3 linked regions of the Sphaerisporangium krabiense genome follow. The protein of the gene in region 2 interacts with the protein of the main gene of each other region in a pairwise test. Links are inferred from orthologs where the notes say so. Each region holds a gene or a part of one and is shown on either strand. Other genes may lie near its edges.

Evidence for each region.
Region 1: the proteins of ftsZ (region 2) and BJ981_RS28355 interact in binary tests that used the Escherichia coli proteins (3 or more experiments, as listed by UniProt). The link is inferred for Sphaerisporangium krabiense from one-to-one orthologs.
Region 3: the proteins of ftsZ (region 2) and rlmN interact in binary tests that used the Escherichia coli proteins (3 or more experiments, as listed by UniProt). The link is inferred for Sphaerisporangium krabiense from one-to-one orthologs.

What each region holds. Positions count from the first base shown.
Region 1 is NZ_JACHBR010000002.1:58,983-65,238, forward strand. The notes cover bases 1,211-4,052. They hold BJ981_RS28355 (rod shape-determining protein), read left to right. Parts: upstream 1,211-2,036; coding sequence 2,037-3,068; downstream 3,069-4,052. Other genes in these bases: BJ981_RS28345 (hypothetical protein), read left to right, coding at 1,211-1,316; ndk (nucleoside-diphosphate kinase), read left to right, coding at 1,373-1,798; mreC (rod shape-determining protein MreC), read left to right, coding at 3,094-4,052. Outside these bases: more of BJ981_RS28345, read left to right, coding at 1-1,210; more of mreC, read left to right, coding at 4,053-4,353; rod shape-determining protein MreD, read left to right, coding at 4,358-4,888; mrdA (penicillin-binding protein 2), read left to right, coding at 4,885-6,256. UniProt on the Escherichia coli protein: Forms membrane-associated dynamic filaments that are essential for cell shape determination. Acts by regulating cell wall synthesis and cell elongation, and thus cell shape.
Region 2 is NZ_JACHBR010000001.1:5,706,149-5,712,461, reverse strand. What follows is about bases 3,400-6,298. They hold ftsZ (cell division protein FtsZ), read right to left. Parts: upstream 5,635-6,298; coding sequence 4,165-5,634; downstream 3,400-4,164. Other genes in these bases: BJ981_RS25005 (cell division protein FtsQ/DivIB), read right to left, coding at 5,870-6,298; BJ981_RS25015 (YggS family pyridoxal phosphate-dependent enzyme), read right to left, coding at 3,400-4,033. In the rest of the region: BJ981_RS25035 (hypothetical protein), read right to left, coding at 1-1,357; BJ981_RS25030 (DivIVA domain-containing protein), read right to left, coding at 1,400-2,269; BJ981_RS25025 (YggT family protein), read right to left, coding at 2,318-2,602; BJ981_RS25020 (cell division protein SepF), read right to left, coding at 2,712-3,221; more of BJ981_RS25015, read right to left, coding at 3,323-3,399; more of BJ981_RS25005, read right to left, coding at 6,299-6,313. UniProt on the Escherichia coli protein: Essential cell division protein that forms a contractile ring structure (Z ring) at the future cell division site. The regulation of the ring assembly controls the timing and the location of cell division.
Region 3 is NZ_JACHBR010000002.1:5,048-11,453, forward strand. Bases 2,161-5,152 are described here. They hold rlmN (dual-specificity RNA methyltransferase RlmN), read left to right. Parts: upstream 2,161-3,102; coding sequence 3,103-4,203; downstream 4,204-5,152. Other genes in these bases: BJ981_RS28150 (suppressor of fused domain protein), read right to left, coding at 2,161-2,996; BJ981_RS28160 (methyltransferase domain-containing protein), read right to left, coding at 4,213-5,019. In the rest of the region: pyrH (UMP kinase), read left to right, coding at 1-82; frr (ribosome recycling factor), read left to right, coding at 92-649; BJ981_RS28145 (phosphatidate cytidylyltransferase), read left to right, coding at 882-1,949; more of BJ981_RS28150, read right to left, coding at 1,959-2,160; BJ981_RS28165 (hypothetical protein), read right to left, coding at 5,155-5,838; BJ981_RS28170 (ABC transporter ATP-binding protein), read right to left, coding at 5,889-6,406.

The sequences.
Region 1 (6,256 bases), on a different replicon or contig from region 2:
CCACTCTCGCCGCCTGCCGGGGACGGTCCGCCTCCTCGCGCGGGGTGCTGGTCTCCGTCTGGGCGGCGGCCCTGGCGGGGGCCCTACTGACCGCTCAGGCGCTGGCGCTGTGGCCGCTGGACCAGGTGACGTCGTGGCGGGTCACGCTGCAGCCGTACCCGATGCTGACGGGGGTGGCGCTCGCGCTGGCCGCGGCCTACTTCGCGATCAGCCGTCTCACCGGAGAGGACGCCCGGACCGCGGAGGACGGTCGGTCGGTGCGGGTGCTGTTCACGCTGGGCCCTTCCGCCGGCGTCGCGCTGCTCGCTCTCGGCACCACGTTCGGGTGGCCGCCGTGGTCGATCGTCGTGGCCGCCGCGGTGGCGGTGGCGGTGCTGCTGACGCCGGCGTGCGCGGGGCGGGCCGGAGGGCCGGCAGGGCGGGCGCTCGCGTTCGTGATGGTCGCCGTCGGCCTGGTGGTGCTGCCGACGGCCGCGCAGGTCACCTACGTGGAGCTGGGCGGCCTCGGCGGGCCGGGGCTGTCGGGCCTGTGGGCGCCGTTCGGGCTGGCCGTGCTGCTCGTGCTGGCCACCTGCTTCGTCCCGCGGGTCGCGGGCCGGTTCGGTGAGGTTCCGGCGTCCAAGCTCGCCGCCGGAGGGCTGGTGGCCATGGTGGCCGGGCTGTGCGCGATCCGGCTGCTGGTGCCGGCGCCTTCGGGCATGCCGCTGCTCGTGCCGTTCGTGCTGCTCGCGGGCGGCGCGGCGGTGGCGGTCGCGTCGGCCGTCCGCGCGGTGCCCTTGTCCACGGCGTTGTCCGCCCTGTCCCTCTGCCTGCCGGCCGTTCTCAGCGGCTTCCTGCTCGGAACGGGTATCCAAGTGGAACGATTGCATGCGCTCAGCACGTCGGGTGAGGTCACCTCGCAGGCGATGGCCGACGGGTTCGTCGAGGCGCTGCACGTCTGGGCGCTGGTCGCCGGGTTCGCCGTGGTCGTCATCCTGGTACTGGGGGCGGTGCTGGCGACCCGCTCGGCCGATCGGGCCCTGGGGGACGTCCCGGCCGACGCCGTGACCGACGTCCCGCCGCGGGGAATGGAGGACGGCGCGGACGAGGGCGGTCACGACCGGGCGGCGGCCGGCGCGGCGACCGACGCGGCGACCGGCGCGGCCGGCGGGTCCGCGGGCCCGGAGGAGGCGGGCCGGGCGGCGGGCGAGGAGGACGCCGGCGGCGGCCCGGAGACGTCGATGATCCCGGTGGTGCCCGCGCCCACCCGGTCCCCCGAGGCGGGCGGCGGCGAGGACGGCCGGGAAGGGGACGGCGAGGGGTCCGCGGGCCGGTAAGCTGCGCACACGCTTCCCCTCTCGCCGGCCGTCTCGCGTGGCGCCTGGCGTTGACAATGAAGGAGATTCCCGTGTCCGAGCGCACGCTTGTCCTGATCAAGCCCGACGGTGTCCGCCGCGGCCTCATCGGTGACGTGATCGCCCGCGTGGAGCGCAAGGGCCTCAAGGTCGTGGCCTTGGAACTTCGCACGCTCGACGTGGAGACGGCCAAGGCGCACTACGCCGAGCACGCGGAGAAGCCCTTCTTCGGCGAGCTCGTCGAGTTCATCACCTCCGGGCCGCTGGTGGCCCTGGTGCTGGAGGGGCCGCGCGCGATCGAGGCGTTCCGCTCGCTGGCCGGCGCCACCGACCCGGTGAAGTCGGCGCCGGGCACGATCCGCGGCGACCACGCGCTGGAGATCGGCGAGAACGTCGTGCACGGCTCCGACTCGCCGGAGTCGGCCGCCCGCGAGGTCAAGCTCTTCTTCCCCGACCGTTTCTGAGCGATGGACGTTCCCGGCTCCCGCGAGGGCCGGGTGGGACGGGCCCCGGCGCGCACGGCGCGCCGGGGCCCGTTCGTTGGAGGGTGTTTCCGCAGGTCCCCGCCGTGTGATCAGGTGAGTGCGACAAGATTTTCCCCGGCGGGGCGGCTCGTTGCCCGCGCGAGTGGGTACGTTCCGTTACGATTCGAATGCGAATCGTAATCTCTCGCGAACGACCTGTAGGAAGGTTTCCTTCCCCATGGGCAGCAAGCTGGCATTCCTCGGCCGTGACATGGCCGTCGACCTCGGCACCGCCAACACGTTGGTGTACGTGCGGGGGCGCGGCATCGTGCTCAACGAGCCGTCGGTGGTGGCGATCAACACGACCACCGGCAAGATCGTGGCAGTGGGCATCGAGGCCAAGAGGATGATTGGCCGGACGCCCGGGAACATCGTGGCGATACGCCCGCTGAAGGACGGCGTGATCGCCGACTTCGACGTCACGGAGCGCATGCTCCGCTATTTCATCCAGCGCGTGCACAAACGGCGGCACTTCGCCAAGCCGCGCATCATCGTCGCCGTCCCGAGCGGGATCACCGGCGTCGAGCAGCGGGCCGTCAAGGAGGCCGGCTACCAGGCCGGGGCGCGCCGGGTGTACATCATCGAGGAGCCGATGGCCGCCGCGATCGGCGCGCGGCTGCCCGTCCACGAGCCGACCGGCAACATGGTGGTCGACATCGGCGGCGGCACCACCGAGGTCGCGATCATCTCCATGGGCGGCATCGTGACCAGCCAGTCGATCCGCGTGGGCGGCGACGAGCTGGACCAGGCCATCATCGCGTTCGCCAAGAAGGAGTACTCCCTGATGCTCGGGGAGCGCACCGCCGAGGAGATCAAGATCGCGATCGGCTCCGCCTGCCCGATGGGGGACGACTGTCACGCCGAGATCCGCGGCCGTGACCTGGTCACCGGCCTGCCGAAGACGATCGTGGTGTCGGCGGACGAGATCCGCAAGGCGACCGAGGAGCCGCTGAAGTCCATCATCGACGCGGTGAAGTCGACGCTGGACAAGTGCCCGCCCGAGCTGTCCGGCGACCTGATGGACCGGGGTGTGGCCCTCACCGGCGGCGGGGCGCTGCTGAAGGGCATGGACGACCGTCTGCGCGACGAGACCGGCATGCCGATCCATCTCGTGGAGAACGCCCTGGACTCGGTGGCGCTCGGCTCGGGCAAGTGCGTCGAGGAGTTCGAGGTCCTGCAACAGGTCCTGGTGCCCGAACCGAGACACTGACCACATCGATGGAGCCGAGAGACCGATGAGGGATACGCGCCGTGCGCGGTTGATCCTTGGCCTGCTGCTGGCCGCGGCGCTCGTCCTGATCACCGTCGACCACCGCCAGCGCGACGACTCCCTGTTCGAGCCGGTGCGCTCGCTGGCGTCATCGCTGTTCGGCGTGGCCGAGCGTGCCGGGACGAACGTGGTGGGGCCGATGGGCGACCTCGTCGACACCTACGCCTCCGCCGGCGAGTACAAGCGGCAGATCGCGGCGGTGCGCGCGGAGAACTCCCGCCTGCGGCGCGAGCTGACCGCGCGCACGCTCGACCGGCAGCGGTCCGAGCAGCTCACGCGCATGCTCGGGCTGTCGGGCCTCGGCGGGTACCGCGTGGTCGCGGCCCAGGTGATCGCGAGGCGCGGCGTCCCGGGGTTCGAGGAGGCGGTCGAGATCGACGCGGGGTCGGGCGACGGCGTGCGGCCGGACATGACCGTGCTGAACGGGGACGGCCTGGTGGGGCGGATCGCCCACACCGGGCCCGGCACCTCCACGGTGGTCCTGCTGACCGATCCGGCCTCGACGGCGGGGGCGCGCATGGAGGGCGGCAACCAGGTGGGCGTGGTGACGGGCCTCGGCCCGGCCGCGGAGAGCCGTCTGATCCGCTTCCGGTTGCTGGACTCGGCGGCGTCGCTGTCGGCGGGGCGCCGCATCGTGAGCTTCGGGTCGGAGAACGGCGTGCCGTACGCGCCGGGCCTGCCGGTGGGGGTGATCGAACGCGTGGAGCCGACGCCGGGCGAGCTGACCCGGGTGGCCTACGCCAGGCCGTTCGTCGACTTCGCGGCGCTGGACGTGGTCGGGGTGGTCGTGAAGGCGCCGCGCCGCGATCCACGGGACGCCATGCTCCCGCCCGCGCCTCCGCCGCCCAAGAAGCAGGCCCGCGCGCCCGCTCCTCCCGCCGCGCCGCCCCCCTCGGCGCCGGCCCCCGCGCCCTCGCCGTCCGCGACGACGCGCGAGGACCGCCGGGAGGAGCGCCGGGGTGAGCCCCGGGACGAACGACGGGACGGGCGGCAGGAGGAGCGCCGCGAGGAGAGGCGGGAAGAGCGGCGCGGCGAGCGGCGGGAGGACCCCGGCGAGCGACCACGGCGCGAGGAGGACGGCGAGGCGAGGCGGCGCGGCGCGCACGCCCGGCACGCCCCGCCGGCCCGCCGGGCGCCACGGGCCCACCGGCCCGCGCGCGAGAAGCGTGACGGACATGACGGCCGTGCGGGGCACGGGCGGGACCGAGCGGGCGGGAGGACGTGACACAGTGCTCCGAGCGATCACGGCGGTGCTGCTCGCCGGCCTCATCATGATCGTGCAGGTGAGCATCGTGAACCGCCTCCCCCTTCCCGGGGGTGGAGCCCCTGACCTGGTGCTCCTCGGCGTGGTGATGTTCGCCCTGGCACGCGGGCCGGTGCCCGGGGCCGCCGCGGGCTTCGCCATGGGCCTGGCCGCCGACGTGCTGCCGCCCTCGGCGCACGTCATGGGCCAGTACGCGCTGGTGTTCTGCCTGGTGGGCTACGCGGTGGGGCGTGCCGCCGAGCGGGCGCCGGGGGCGTCGGCGGTCACGGTGATCGTCGCGGTCATGGTCGCGCCGCTCCTGGCGGCCGGGGTCGGCGGGCTGCTCGGCGACCCGCGGGCCGACTGGCACACGCTGCCGCGCGTGTGGCCGGTCCTGGTCATGTACAACCTGGCGGTCGCGGCGGCGGTGTTCTGGGGGGTCTCGCGGTTCTCCGCGCGCCGCCACCGGCGCGAGGCCGTCCCCACGGGGGCCTACCCGGTTCGGAGGCACGTGTGACCCGTGTCCGCGCCCGGCTGGTCGTGCTGCAGTTCCTGGTCCTGACGCTGCTGGCGGTGCTGACCGTGCGGCTGTGGCAGGTGCAGGTCGTGCACGGGTCGCAGTTCGTGGTCGCGGCGACCGAGACCCGCACCCGCGACGTCATCGTCCCGGCCGTGCGCGGGCAGATCCTGGACGCCTCGGGGCGTCCCTTGGTGCGCAACCGCGCCTCGCTGGTGGTCTCGGTGGACCGCGCCGAGTTCGAGCGCATGCGAGACGGCGGCGCCGCGGTGCTGAAACGCCTCGGGGCGGTGCTGGGCCGTCCGCTGAAGGAGCTGCGCCAGCGCATCCGCCCGTGCGGGCCGAAGGTGCACCGTCCGTGCTGGCCCGGCTCCCTCTACTCGCAGATCCCCATCGACGACGACGTCTCCACCCGGCAGGCCCTGCAGATCCTGGAGCGCCAGGAGGACTTCCCAGGGGTCGTCGCCGAGGTGCAGGCCGTCCGCGACTATCCCCTCGGGACGGGCGCGTCCCAGACGCTCGGCTACCTGCAGCCGGTCACCGAGGAGGAGCTGAAGAAGCGCTCCAAGCTCAAGGCGAACTTCTCCGGCGTCGACCTGGTCGGCAGGGACGGCCTGGAGTACGTCTACGACGAGGCGTTGCGCGGCCAGTCCGGCCTGCGCCGGGTCCAGGTCGACCGCATGGGCAAGGTGCTCGGCGTCGAGCGGCAGACCTCGCCCGTGCCCGGCGACGTGCTGATCACGAACATGGACGTCAACGTGCAGAAGGCCGTGGACGCGGCGCTGGCCAAGGCCATGAAGAGCGCGCCGAGCGCGGACGGCGCCGCCGCGGTGGTGCTGGACGTGCGGACCGGCGGGGTGGTCGCGATCGGCAGCATGCCGACCTACGATCCCTCGGTCTGGGCGGGCGGCATCTCCGAGAAGGACTACCAGCACCTGCTGTCGGAGAAGGCGGGCCTGCCGCTGATCTCCCGCGCGACCCACGGCCAGTACGCGCCCGGCTCGACGTTCAAGGTCTCCTCGGTGTCGGCGATGGTCAGGGACGGCTACCCCTTGCACGGCAAGTACGACTGCCCGGGGGTGTTCGACGTCGCGGGCACGGCGTTCCACAACTTCCACGGCATCCCCCTCGGCGTGCTCGATCTTCACACGGCCCTGGTGAAGTCCTGCGACACGATCTTCTACAAGGCGGCCTACGAGATGTGGCAGCGGGACGGCGGCCTCACCCCCGTCCGCCGCCCCAAGGAGCCGATGACCAACACCGCCAAGGCGTTCGGGTTCGGCAGGAGGACCGGCATCGACCTTCCCGGCGAGGTGCCCGGGCGCATCCCGGGCCGGGCCTGGAAGAAGCAGATGTGGGACGCCACCC
Region 2 (6,313 bases):
TCTCCTGAGCCGTCTCGGAGTCCTGGGACGCCTTACGGTCCTGAGCGGCCTTCGGCTTCTCGGCGCCGTCCTCGGAGCGCGCGGGCGCGCGGCCGGCGACGCTCTCGTCCTGCGCCTTCTCCGGCTCGGACTTCGCCTCGACCGGTCGCGCGGCCACGACGACGATCGGGTCGTCGTCCTCGTCCTCCTTGGCGGAGGGCTCGGGGCCGGCGGGGTCCGGGCGCTGGAAGGCGTTGAACGGGCTGGACGCCTCGGGGACCACCGGCGCGTTGAAGGAGATCACCGGCCGCGCGGGCCGGGACGGAGCCTCGGCGGGCGTCGGCCGCGGGGGCGTGGGCTTGGAGGGGGCGGGCTCGGCGGGAGCGTCCGCGGCCGGGCGCGGGGGGACGGAAGGCGGCCGTACGGGACGGGTTTCCTCGGAGCGGTACTCGCCGGAGGACTCCGCGCGCGACGCGACGGGGCGGTCGGCCGGCGGAGGCGTGGCGGGGCGGTCGGCGGACGAGGGCGCCGCGGGGCGGCCGGCGGGGGCGGACGCCGCGGCCTTGGGGGTGTCCACGGAGGAGATGACGACCGGGTCCGCGGCCGGGGGGATGACGATGGGGTTCGCGACCGGCGGGCGCGGGGCCTCCAGAGACGGACGGGGCCCTTCCAGCGACGGAACGGAGGAGGACGGCGACGTCTGTGAGGAGGTCTCCAGCGACGGCCTGGAGGAGGACCGCGTCGGCCGCTCGACCGTGGCCGACCACTGCGGCGTGTCCAGGGAGACGACCGGTTCGGCCTTCAGAGGGGCGTTGACGGGCTGGGCGCCGTCGGGCAGGCAGGTGGTGCAGGGAGAGAAGCCCTCCTCGCGGGCCTCCTCGTAGGTGAGCTCCTCGGTCTGGCGGCCGGAGAGCTGGCGGCACCCGGCCTGGTGGAACCGCTTGCGCCCGGGGACGACGAAGACGATCGCGTCGGGAGCGAGCCTGCCACTCGCCCCCGCGACCGTCGCGGTCGCGGGAAACGCGGGCGGCGCGGCCAGGGTGGCCGTGGGATGCGCCATCTGGGGTGTGGCCATGGGGCGGGCCACGGGGGAGGCGGGCCCTCGCGGCGGGGCCGCTGAGGAGGCCACCGCCCCGGGTCGGGCCATCAGGCCATCGGCGACGCCCGCTCCGGCCGGGGGCATGTGCGGCGTCGCCGCCGGCACGCCGCCGGAGGGGAAGAGCTCATGGCGTCGCAGCAGGGCGCCGATCATCAGGAAGACCGCGGACAGCACGCTGACCACGATCGACCACATGACCAGGACCGCTGTTCCGGTCACAACGCCCGCGACCAGGAGGCCGAAGGCGAGCACGACCAGAATGGCGCTGAGGTAGATCACAGATACTCCCGGTCACGGGCCGGAAAGAGCCGACCCGTTACTTTAACGGCGATCGTTGTGAGGGCCGTCGACTCCCTGGAAGGCGCCGGAGTGCTGTGCGGGCTCGGGACCGAACGGGTTGTTCTGGGGGCCGGGGATCTGGGGCTGGCCACCGGGGGCGCCGGCGTGGGACATGGCGGGGGCGCCGCCCATCTGCGCGCCGACGACGGGGAAGGCGCCGCTGCCCTCGGCGGAGACGTTCAGCTCGGCGAGCTGGTTCTCCAGGTACAGCTTGAGCCTGCTGCGGTACTCGCGCTCGAAGCTGCGCAGCTCGTCGACCTTGCGCTCCAGCTCGTCGCGGGTCTGGACCAGCGAGCCCATGGCCTGGCGGTGGCGCTCCTGGGCGTCGCGCTCCAGCGTCTCGGCGCGGGCGCGGGCGTCGCCGATGATCTGCTCGGCCTGGCGGCGGGCCTTGCCGAGGATCTCGTCGGCCTCGCGGCGGGCGCGGGTGACGGTCTCGTCCGCCTCGCGGCGGGCGTCGGCGATGGCCTGGTCCGCGGTCTGCTGCGCGAGGGCGAGCACGCGGGCCGCGGTGTCCATGTTGTCCTCGGCGGGCGGCATTCCCATGCCGACGGGCACCGGCTCGGGCCTGATCGGCTCGGGGGCCTTCATGGGCTCCGGCTGGGGCATCATCATCTCGGGCTTGGGCTCGGCCACGGGGGCGGGCGCCATGCTCATGCCCATGCCGCCGGGCACCTTGCCCCGCAGGCACTCGGTCAGCTTCGCCCGAAGCTCCTCGTTCTCCTGGATGAGGCGGTCGAGCTCGGCCTCCACTTCGTCGAGGAAGGCGTCGACCTCTTCCTCGTCGTACCCCGGCCTCAGCCGGGTGGTACTGAACTGCTTGTTCCGCACATCAGCGGGCGTCAGCGGCATTTCGGTCTCCTTGGCGCGCTCGGAGTCTGTCCGGAGGACGGTACCCGATCAAAGCGCGGACACGATCTGGATCATGACCAAGACCACAATGAACAGCACTGTGAAGCTTAGGTCAAAGGCCACCGTACCCAACCGGAGGGGCGGAATGAAACGGCGGAGGAACTTGAGCGGAGGGTCGGTCACGGTGTACGTGGCCTCGGCGAGCACGAGCACGACACCACGTGGATGCCATGAACGGGCGAACGCCTGCACCGTCTCGAAGATCATTCTGCCGATCAGGAGCACGAGATAGATCGACAGGATCGCGACCACGATCTCTCTAAGAACCCCCACGGTCGCGTCCTGCCTCCGTTCCGCGCTGCCGGCCTCGGTCGGGGTGGGCCCTGTGGGCCAAGCTGGTCGTGCCGGCCGTGTCCGGCCGTGAACTGTTCATGGTGGAACTCTAGCTCTGATTGAAGAACCCGCGTTCCGCGATTCGGGCCTTGTCCTCGGCGGTCACCTCGACATTGGCTGGGGACAACAGGAACACCTTGTTCGTAACACGTTCAATGCTTCCATGTAGGCCAAAAACCAGACCTGCCGCGAAATCGACAAGCCGCTTCGCGTCACTGTCGACCATCTCGGTCAAGTTCATGATGACGGGTGTGCCCTCACGGAAGTGCTCCCCGATCGTACGCGCCTCGTTGTACGTGCGGGGGTGAAGCGTGGTGATCCGCGCCAGATCGGTCGTACGGCGCTCGGCGACCGCCGCCCCCGCCCGGGGTGCCGGGACCGGGGTCTCGGTCTCCTCCGGGCCGTCTTGGGGCGTTCCAAGCCCACGCTCGTCGCCACGCCGCCGGTCGACGTACTCGTCGGGGTAGTCCTCGTCCTCGGCGTAAGTGCCATAATCCGGGTAGCGGTCGTCCTCCACGAGACCGAGGTAGACCGCCATCTTGCGCATCGCGCCGGCCATCGCTACGTCGTCCTCCTGCTCACGGTCGCCGTACCCAGGGCAACCTAAGGCACCGCCATCGACCTCGGATACATGGACATCAAGGTCCACTCGGGGGGACATTACCTGACGAAGGGCTTCCGGCGACCGAGCAACGCCGTACCGACACGCACGTGTGTCGCTCCGTGGGCGATGGCCTCGGCCAGATCTCCGCTCATTCCGGCCGATACGACCGTCGCTCCTGGATGATCGGCCCGCAGGGCCTCGGACAGGTCGCGCAACCGCGCGAACGCGGGGGCGGGGTCGGCGCCGAGCGGCGCCACGGCCATGACGCCGCCGAGCACCAGGCCCTCCGCGCCGGCGATGGCGTCCGCCAGCGGCGCGAGCCCCTCGGGGGCGACCCCTCCCCTGCCGGGCTCGTCCCCGAGGGCGACCTGCACCAGGCAGGTGAGGCGGCGCCCCGCCCGGACGGCCTCGCGGGAGAGCGCCCCGGCCAGGCGCTCCCGGTCCACCGAGTGGATCACATCGGCGTAGGAGACGACGGACCTGGCCTTGTTGGTCTGCAACTGGCCGACGAAGTGCCAGGTCAGCGAGAGGTCCGCGCAGTCGGCCGCCTTGGGCGCCGCCTCCTGGTCGCGGTTCTCGCCGACGTCGCGGACGCCGAGGGCGGCCAGGATCCGCACGTCGGAGGCGGGGTAGGTCTTGCTGATCGCCACGAGCGTGACCTCGCCGCGCGCGCGGCCCGCGGCCTCGCAGGCGTCCGCGATGCGGCGCTCGACCTCGGCGAGGCCCGCGGCGATCTCGTCGCGCCGCGTCGTGTGGGTGTCGTTCACGTGGGGGTCCGCGTCACTTCGGTGGTCGGTACGGGTGGCCGGGCATCAGCGTACGGGCCGCGCGGGACCCCGGCCGCGCCGCCCCCGCCGCCGCGGCGCGCGCCCCCGTACGGGTGGCGCGCGCCGGGGGCTCACTTCAGGAAGTCGGGGACGTCCAGCTCCTCCTCCTGCTCCTCGAAGACCACCGGACGGCGCCGGGCGGGCTCGGAGACGCGGGAGGTGATGGGGGTGGGCGGCTCGGGCGCCGGCCGCGGGATCGACACCGGGCTCTGGGGCTCGGCGTGCGGGGCGGGCTCGGCGGCCTCCCGCGCGAAGGGAGCGGGCGCCGGGGCGGGCTCGGGGGCCGGGACGGGCTCGGGCGCCACCGGGGCGGCCTGCGGCACCGGGTGCGGGGCCGAGTGCACCGGGGCGGGATGCGCCGGGGCGGGGTGCGCCGGTGCCGTGCTCGCCGGGGCGGCGTGCGAGGCCGGCAGCGGGCGGACCGGGGCGGGGCGCTCGGCGCGCGACGGCTCGGCCTTGGGCGGCTGCGGGGCCGGCTGCGGGGCCGGGGCGGCGGCGCGGGCCGGGGACGCGGCGGGCGGCGGGGTCTGCGGGGCGGGCCTCGCGGCCGCCTGCGGGCGCGCCATCGGCTGCGCGGCCGGCTGGTTCTCCGCCCCGGGCTCGTCGAACCCGGCGGCGATCACCGTGACGCGGACCTCGTCGCCGAGGGCGTCGTCGATCACCGTGCCGAAGATGATGTTGGCGTCCAGGGCCGCGGCGTTGGACACGAGCTGGGCCGCCTCGTTGATCTCGAAGAGGCCGAGGTCGGAGCCGCCGGCGATGGACAGCAGCACGCCGTGGGCGCCGTCGATGCTGGCCTCCAGCAGCGGGCTGGAGACCGCCATCTCGGCCGCGGCCACCGAGCGGTCGTCGCCGCGGGCGTGGCCGATGCCCATGAGGGCCGACCCCGCGCCGGACATGACCGACTTGACGTCCGCGAAGTCGAGGTTGATCAGGCCGGGCGTGGTGATCAGGTCGGTGATGCCCTGGACACCGGACAGCAGGACCTGGTCGGCCGCCTTGAAGGCGTCCAGCACGCTGACCTGGCGGTCGGAGATCGACAGCAGCCGGTCGTTGGGGATGACGATCAGCGTGTCGACCTCGTCGCGCAGGGTCTCTATGCCGGCCTCGGCCTGCATGGCCCTGCGGCGGCCCTCGAAGCTGAAGGGCCGGGTGACGACGCCTATGGTGAGCGCGCCGAGCGAGCGGGCGATGTTCGCCACCACGGGCGCGCCGCCGGTGCCGGTGCCGCCGCCCTCGCCCGCCGTGACGAAGACCATGTCGGCGCCCTTGAGGACCTCTTCGATCTCTTCGCGGTGGTCCTCGGCGGCCTTGCGTCCGACCTCGGGGTTGGCCCCCGCGCCGAGGCCCCGCGTGAGCTCGCGCCCGACGTCCAGCTTGACGTCGGCGTCACTCATCAGCAGCGCCTGGGCGTCGGTGTTGATGGCGATGAACTCGACGCCCTTGAGTCCCTCCTCGATCATCCGGTTCACGGCGTTCACTCCGCCGCCGCCGATGCCGACGACCTTGATGACCGCGAGGTAGTTCTGCGGTGCTGCCACGACGAGGGGCCTTTCCGCTCGTTTACTTGCATTACGTGAAGCCCGAAACGGTGCCGGACCTTCTTGTTTAACTCTCACCCTCAAGTTGAGATTTAGAGTTATGTCAACCTGAGGAATGATACGGACAGTAGGGTTGCCCGTCCCCCAGGGTCAACTCACCGCGCCGCAAGCGCGCCCGGCGTGTTGCCGCCTGTCCCTTTCGCTCCTGCGGCTTCCCGCCGGGCTGTGGGACAGGTCACTTGATCGTCACGACGTCCGGAGAGCTGACGTCGTACCGCTGGGCGGGGCGTTCCAGCAGCGTGAGCGCGATGCGCGCCTTGTCGCGCGTGCGCTCTGCCCCTCCCCACATGATCGTACGGCCGTCGCCGAGCCGGAGCGAGACATCCGCGGCGGATGTCGCGCTCACGGTCCTGATCATGCGGGTCAGATCCTCGGGAAGCCCGCCGGCGACCTTGAGCGCCGCCATGGTGGCGGGGTCGCCCGCGGCGAAGCGGGGCACCTGGAGCGCGGGCAGGCCGAACGGCGCCGAGCCCTTGGTCTCTATCACCACGGCGTGCCGGTCGACGACCGCCGCCGCGCCGCCCCAGGGGACGACGGCGACGGGCCTGCGCTCGGCCACGCGGACCTTGAGCGTGTCCGGCCAGGCCCGCTCCACGGTGGCGGACTCCACCCGGCGCAG
Region 3 (6,406 bases), on a different replicon or contig from region 2:
CGACCTGATGGGCGAGGGCAATATTCTGCGGGCGGTCCGCGGTGAAAAGATCGGCACGCTGGTGAGTCCGGCAGGGAAATAGGGAGCCGCTGTGATCGACGAAACCCTCCTCGAAGCCGAGGAGAAAATGGACAAGGCGGTCGCGGTCGCCAAGGAGGACTTCGCGGCGATCCGCACCGGCAGGGTCAGCCCCTCCATGTTCAACAAGATCAATGTTGACTACTACGGGTCTCCCACTCCGGTGCAGCAACTGGCCTCGTTCCACGTTCCCGAGGCCCGCATGGTGATCATCCAGCCCTACGACAAGGGCTCGATGGCCGCGATCGAGAAGGCCATCCGCGACAGCGACCTCGGGGTGAACCCCGGCAACGACGGCGCGGTGATCCGCGTGGTGTTCCCCGAGCTTTCCGAGGAGCGCCGCAAGGAGTACATCAAGGTCGCCAGGAACAAGGCCGAGAGCAGCAGGGTCTCGGTGCGCAACATCCGCCGTCACGCCAAGGAGACCCTCGACAAGCTGGTCAAGGACGGCGAGTCGGGCGAGGACGAGGTCCGCCGCGCGGAGAAGGAGCTCGACGACCTCACCCAGAAGCACGTCGCCAAGATCGACGAACTGCTCAAGCACAAGGAAGCCGAGCTGCTCGAAGTCTGAGCGCGCGGCGGTCGCGGTCAGGTCGGGGCGCTGCCACTCCGGTGCTCGCCGTGGGTGGAGCGCCCTCGCCGCGTCAGGGCCCACCACGTCCCCTCCCCGCCGTCTCCGGCGGATCAGGCGAGGTGAGGCGCCCAGGCGCGGCCGGCGGTACGAGAGTGGGAACACAGTGGATGGTACGACGGCGGACGGCACCGGTCCGGCCCGAGGGCGTCGGTCCGGGGAACGTCCGCCCGTGACTCCCGAGCCCCGTCCAGCGGGCACGGACGCGTCCGCGGAGGGCGTCGTCCGCAGTGCGCTCGGCCCCGCGGAGGGGCCGGATCCCCGGCGGGCCAACGGGCGTCACGAGGGCGCCGAGCCGCCGGCGGGCGATGCCGCGCCGGGCGATCCGCGCGGCGTGCCGGGACGGGCCGAGGAACACGCCGAGGCCGGCGCCGCGCCGTCGGACGCCACGAGGAACGGGTCGGGCACGGTGGCCGGCCCGGCCAAGTCGGGGGGCATCCGCACCGGCCGCAACCTCCCGGCCGCGATCGGCGTGGGGCTGGTGCTCGGCGCCGCCGTCATCGGCACGCTCTACACCGTCAAGGCCCTTTTCCTGCTGGTCCTCGCCGCGGCCGTCGGCATCGGCGCGGTCGAGATGGTCCGCGCGCTGGCCGTCCGCGACATCCGGGTGCCGCTGGCGCCGCAGCTCGCCGGGCTGGCCGTCATGATCGCCGGAGCCTACTGGGGCGGCCCGATCTGGCTGCTCGGCGCGTTCACGCTGACCGTTCTGGTCCTGCTCACCACGCGGATGTTCCAGGGCGCGGAGGGGTATGTCAGGGACGCCTCCGCCGGCGTGCTGACCGCGGTGTACCCGTCGCTGATCGCGGGGTTCGTCCCGCTGATGCTGGCCAAGACGGACGGCCCCGACCGGGTGGTGCTGTTCGTCGCCGTCACGGTGTGCAGCGACATCGGCGGCTACTTCGCCGGCATCCTGTTCGGCAGGCACAAGATGTCGGTCATCAGCCCGAAGAAGACCTGGGAGGGCTTCGCCGGGTCGGTGCTGGCCTGCGTGCTGTGCGGCTCGCTCATGATGCGTTTCCTGCTCGACGGCCAGTACTGGCAGGGCGCGGTCATCGGCGTGGTGGCCGCCGTGTGCGCCACGCTCGGCGATCTGGTCGAGTCGGTCATCAAGCGCGATCTCGGCATCAAGGACATGGGTAGCGTGCTCCCGGGGCACGGCGGGCTGATGGACCGGCTGGACTCGCTGCTCGCGACGCTCGTCCCGGTGTGGCTGCTGCTGGCGGCCTTCCTGCCCGGCTGAACGCGCGGATCAGGGGATCCTGCCGGGCAGCGACAGCCCCAGCGCGTCGTGGCCGCGTTCCGCGGCGATCTGGAGCTCGTGGTCGGTCAGCGGGATCAGCCAGAGCCAGCGCACCTCGTCGCCCCCGAACGCGAACCCGGACATGTCCGGCAGCCCTGGCACGGTGTCCAGCATGAGGATCCCCGCGTAGTTCCGGCCGAGCGGGAAGCTGGACGCGTCGCCGTACCAGCGGGCGGTGTGGCCGTGCCCGAGCCAGGTGATCGAGTGCCACGGGTACCGCGCCAGCCACAGGAACAGCTGCGCCGCCTCGGCCGGTTCGTGCCGGGTCGCGACGGCCAGCTCGACGCGGGCGTAGGCGTCGGGCCGGTCGATGTACTGCTCGACGGTGGGCATGCGCTGGCAGCTCATCCCGACCGTGGACAGCACCGTGTACTCGTCGAGCGGCCGCTCGGTGATGCCCACGGTGGGGAGCGTCTCGCCGCCGATGTCCCAGTACCGCCCGGGCGGCCCGACCTTGGTGTCCAGGTGGCTCATCGCGAACTGCTGGAACGACCGCCACGCCCCGTCGCCGCGCCGCCATTCCCAGTACGAGCGCGCCTTGGCGATGCGCGGCGCGAGCCCTTCCAGCGCCTCCTCCAGCGACCAGGCGAACGGTGACTCGCCGATGGCGTCCCGGGCGTACCCGGGCATGCCCTGCTCCAGGTCGGCCCAGCCGGGAATGACCGCCAGGAGATCGCCGTTGCCGTACAGGGCGGCGCCGTCGCCCTCCTCGAACCAGAGCACCTCGAGCTCGTCGGACGTGAACGGCGGCGTGCCCTCGGGGACGCGCGTGTTCGCCCGGGGCATGACGGGGGCCTGGCCGCGGCCGAGCCGGTCGAGATCGACGGAGGAGGGCGCCTGTCCATGGTTGGCGAGCCATACGGCTCCGTGGATCCCGCCGCCGGCGCCGCGAAGGTAAGCTACCGAGGACGCCCCCTCGTACTCGACGGTCACCATGCGACTGCCATAGGGGCTGGTATCGGTGAGGACGACATCGGTGGTGCCCAACGCCTCTCCGCCTTTCCGGTGGACGTCTCCCGTGCGGCCGTGGTCGCAATAGATCACAACGAATGGCTGTCCAGTGCAGCTTCCGGCAAACTGTTAAGAGAAGGACATGTCCGCCGAGCTAACCTTTGTCGCGCCCAGACGTGCGAAACCAGCCCGTCATCTCGCCGACCTCACGATGGCCGAGCGGCGGGCGGCCGTCGCCGAGCTGGGGGAGAAGCCGTTCCGCGCCGAGCAGCTCTCCCGGCACTACTTCGAGCGGCTGACGACCGACGCCGCGCACATGACGGATCTTCCGGCGGCGTCGCGCGAACGCCTGCTGACGCACCTGATGCCCGGCCTGCTCACCTCGGTGCGCGAGATCACCTGTGACGGCGGCACGACCCGCAAGACCCTGTGGCGGCTGTTCGACGGCGCGCTGGTGGAGTCGGTGCTGATGCGCTACCCCGACCGGGTGACCATGTGCGTGTCGTCCCAGGCCGGGTGCGGCATGAACTGCCCGTTCTGCGCCACCGGCCAGGCCGGGCTGACCCGTAACATGTCGACGGCCGAGATCGTCGAGCAGGTCGTCGCCGGGGCCCGCGCGCTGGCCCGCGACGAGGTGCCCGGCGGGCCGGGGCGGGTCAGCAACATCGTCTTCATGGGCATGGGCGAGCCCCTGGCCAACTACAAGGCGGTCATCGGCGCGGTCCGGCGCATCACCGACCCCGCCCCCGAGGGCCTCGGCATCTCGGCGCGCGGCGTCACCGTCTCCACCGTCGGCCTCGTGCCCGCGATCGACAAGCTGGCCGCCGAGGGCCTGCCGGTGACGCTCGCCGTCTCCCTGCACGCCCCCGACGACGAGCTGCGCGACACGCTCGTGCCGGTCAACACCCGCTGGAAGGTGGCCGAGGTCCTGGACGCGGCCTGGCGGTACGCGGCCACCACCAAGCGCCGCGTGTCGATCGAGTACGCGCTGATCAAGGACATCAACGACCACGAGTGGCGGGCCGACCTGCTGGGCCGCCTGCTGAAGGGCCGGCTCGTCCACGTCAACCTGATCCCGCTCAACCCGACGCCGGGCTCCAAGTGGACGGCCTCCCGGCCCGAGGACGAGCGCGCGTTCGTGCGGCGCCTGGAGTCCCACGGCGTGGCGGTCACCGTCCGCGACACCCGCGGCCGGGAGATCGACGGCGCCTGCGGCCAGCTCGCCGCCGCCACCCCGGAGTAGCCCCGCGCGTCAGACCCGGCAGAGGATCTCGCCGTGCAGGACCGCGAACCAGCCGTCCTCGGCCGCGCCCCAGGCGCGCCAGGCGTCCGCGATGCGTTCCAGGTCGGCGCGGGTGGCCAGGCCGTGCGCGATGGCCTGGTCCGCCATGGCGGAGGAGGTGACGCGCTCGGCCCACAGCCCGCTCCACCAGGCGCGCTCCTCCGGGGTGGCGAAGCACCATGACGAGCCGGTCGCGGTGACGTCGGTGAACCCGGCCCGGCGCGCCCACGAGAGCAGCCGGCGGCCGGCGTCGGGTTCGCCGCCGTTGGCGCGCGCCACCCGGTGGTACAGCTCCTGCCACTCGTCCAGGCCGGGGGACGAGGGGTACCACGTGAACGTGGCGTAGTCGGAGTCCCGCGCGGCGACGATCCCGCCGGGGGCGCACACCCGGCGCATCGCGGCCAGCGCCTCCACCGGATCGGCCAGGTGCTGGAGCACCTGGTGGGCGTGCACGACGTCGAAGGACCCGTCGGCGTAGGGCAGCCGGTACACGTCGGCGACCTCGCAGCGCACGTCCGCGAGCCCCCGCTCCGACATCAGCTCCCCGGCTCGCGCCACGACGTCCTGCGCGGTGTCGATCGCCGTGACGGGCCCCGGCGCGACGATCGCGGCGAGGTCCGCCGTGATGGTCCCCGGCCCGCATCCGACGTCGAGCAGCGACATGCCGGACCGCAGGTGCGGCAGCAGGTACGCGGCCGAGTTGTCCGCCGTGCGCCAGGTGTGGGAGCGCAGTACGGACGCGTGATGACCATGGGTGTAAACGGCGGGCGACGACATGGCGACCAACCTCCTCGTGGGGTCAACTACGGGGAAGCCTATTCCGCTGTTCAGTATTTGAGCGAATATGTCTTGAAATGTAAGACGCGGGTAGGCGTAGTGGAGCCCGCAGAAGGAGGGTGGCGGAGGGCCCGGCTACGGCCTCGTGCGGCGCAGGCGCACGTAGACGAGCAGCGCCGCGGCGCACCAGGCGAGGGTGACGGCGGCGAGGCCCGGCAGCGAGGCGGTCAGGAAGGACGGCTCTCCCGCGGCGCGGATCCAGCTGATCAGCGGCACGGTCAGCCAGATCACGGGGGCCAGGCTGATCAGCAGCATCGCGACGTAGACGCCGAGCATGACGAGCGTCGAGGTCGCCTGGTCGCGCAGGATCGGGCGGCTGGACAGCGCGCCGAGCGCGAGCCCGGTGATCAGCGACAGCGCGTGCAGGGCCAGCCCGCCGAGCATGGCCGAACCCCCGGGCATCGCGGCGAAGCCGACGCCGAGCGGCACGAGCACCGCGATGGCGGCGAGCACGACGTTGACCGCGGCCGAGGCGAGCAGGCCGCTCGACACCTCGCGGCCGGGCCGTCCCACGGCCGTCACCGAGATCAGCCGCTGGACGTCCGGCTCGGTGTCGAGCAGGCCGCGCGTCGCCCAGGCGAAGACCGGGACGAGCAGCGCGGCCGAGTCGCCGTAGGAGGAGAGCTCGTGACCGGCCAGGACCCGCGTCGAGTACAGGATGATGAGGATGGCGAGCAGGCCCACGAACGGCTGGACGATCCGGTGCGACCGCAGGTACGCGTTGATCTTGAACCGGACGAGCGACAGGGTCGGCTTCATCACGCTGCTCCGGGGTGGGCGGGGGGTGTCATGGGCGGGTCAGGGGCCTGTCATGGACGCAGGCGCGCGTCGTAGCCGTCGGCGCGGAGCCTGCGCGCCACGGTCTCGGCCTCGCCGGCGTCGACGAGCACCTCGATGACCGTTTTGCCGGACACATCCCCGGACACATTCCCGGACGCGGCCGGCGCCTCCTCCGGCGGTGAGAGGGTCGCCGTCCCCGAGGCGCGCACGGCGTGCTCGCCGAGGCCCGCGGGGTGGGGGAGCGCGGCGTGCCCGCCGGGGCGCGGATCGGGGGAGGCCGTCGGAGGCGTCTCGTCGGCCGAAAGGACTCGGACGGCATTGTGCTCGACGGCCAGCCGGGTCAGCCCGGGATACTCCGCGAGGCCGCTCTGGTGGTCGCTGACCACCACGATGCCCCCGCCCGCCGCGACCTCCTCGATGATGCGCGGCAGCTCGGCGCGGGTCTGGGCGTCAAGGCCGGAGAACGGCTCGTCCATGACCAGCAGCCCCGGCGGGGCCAGCAGGGCCTGGGCCAGCCCCACCTTGTGGGCGCTGCCCTTGGACAGGT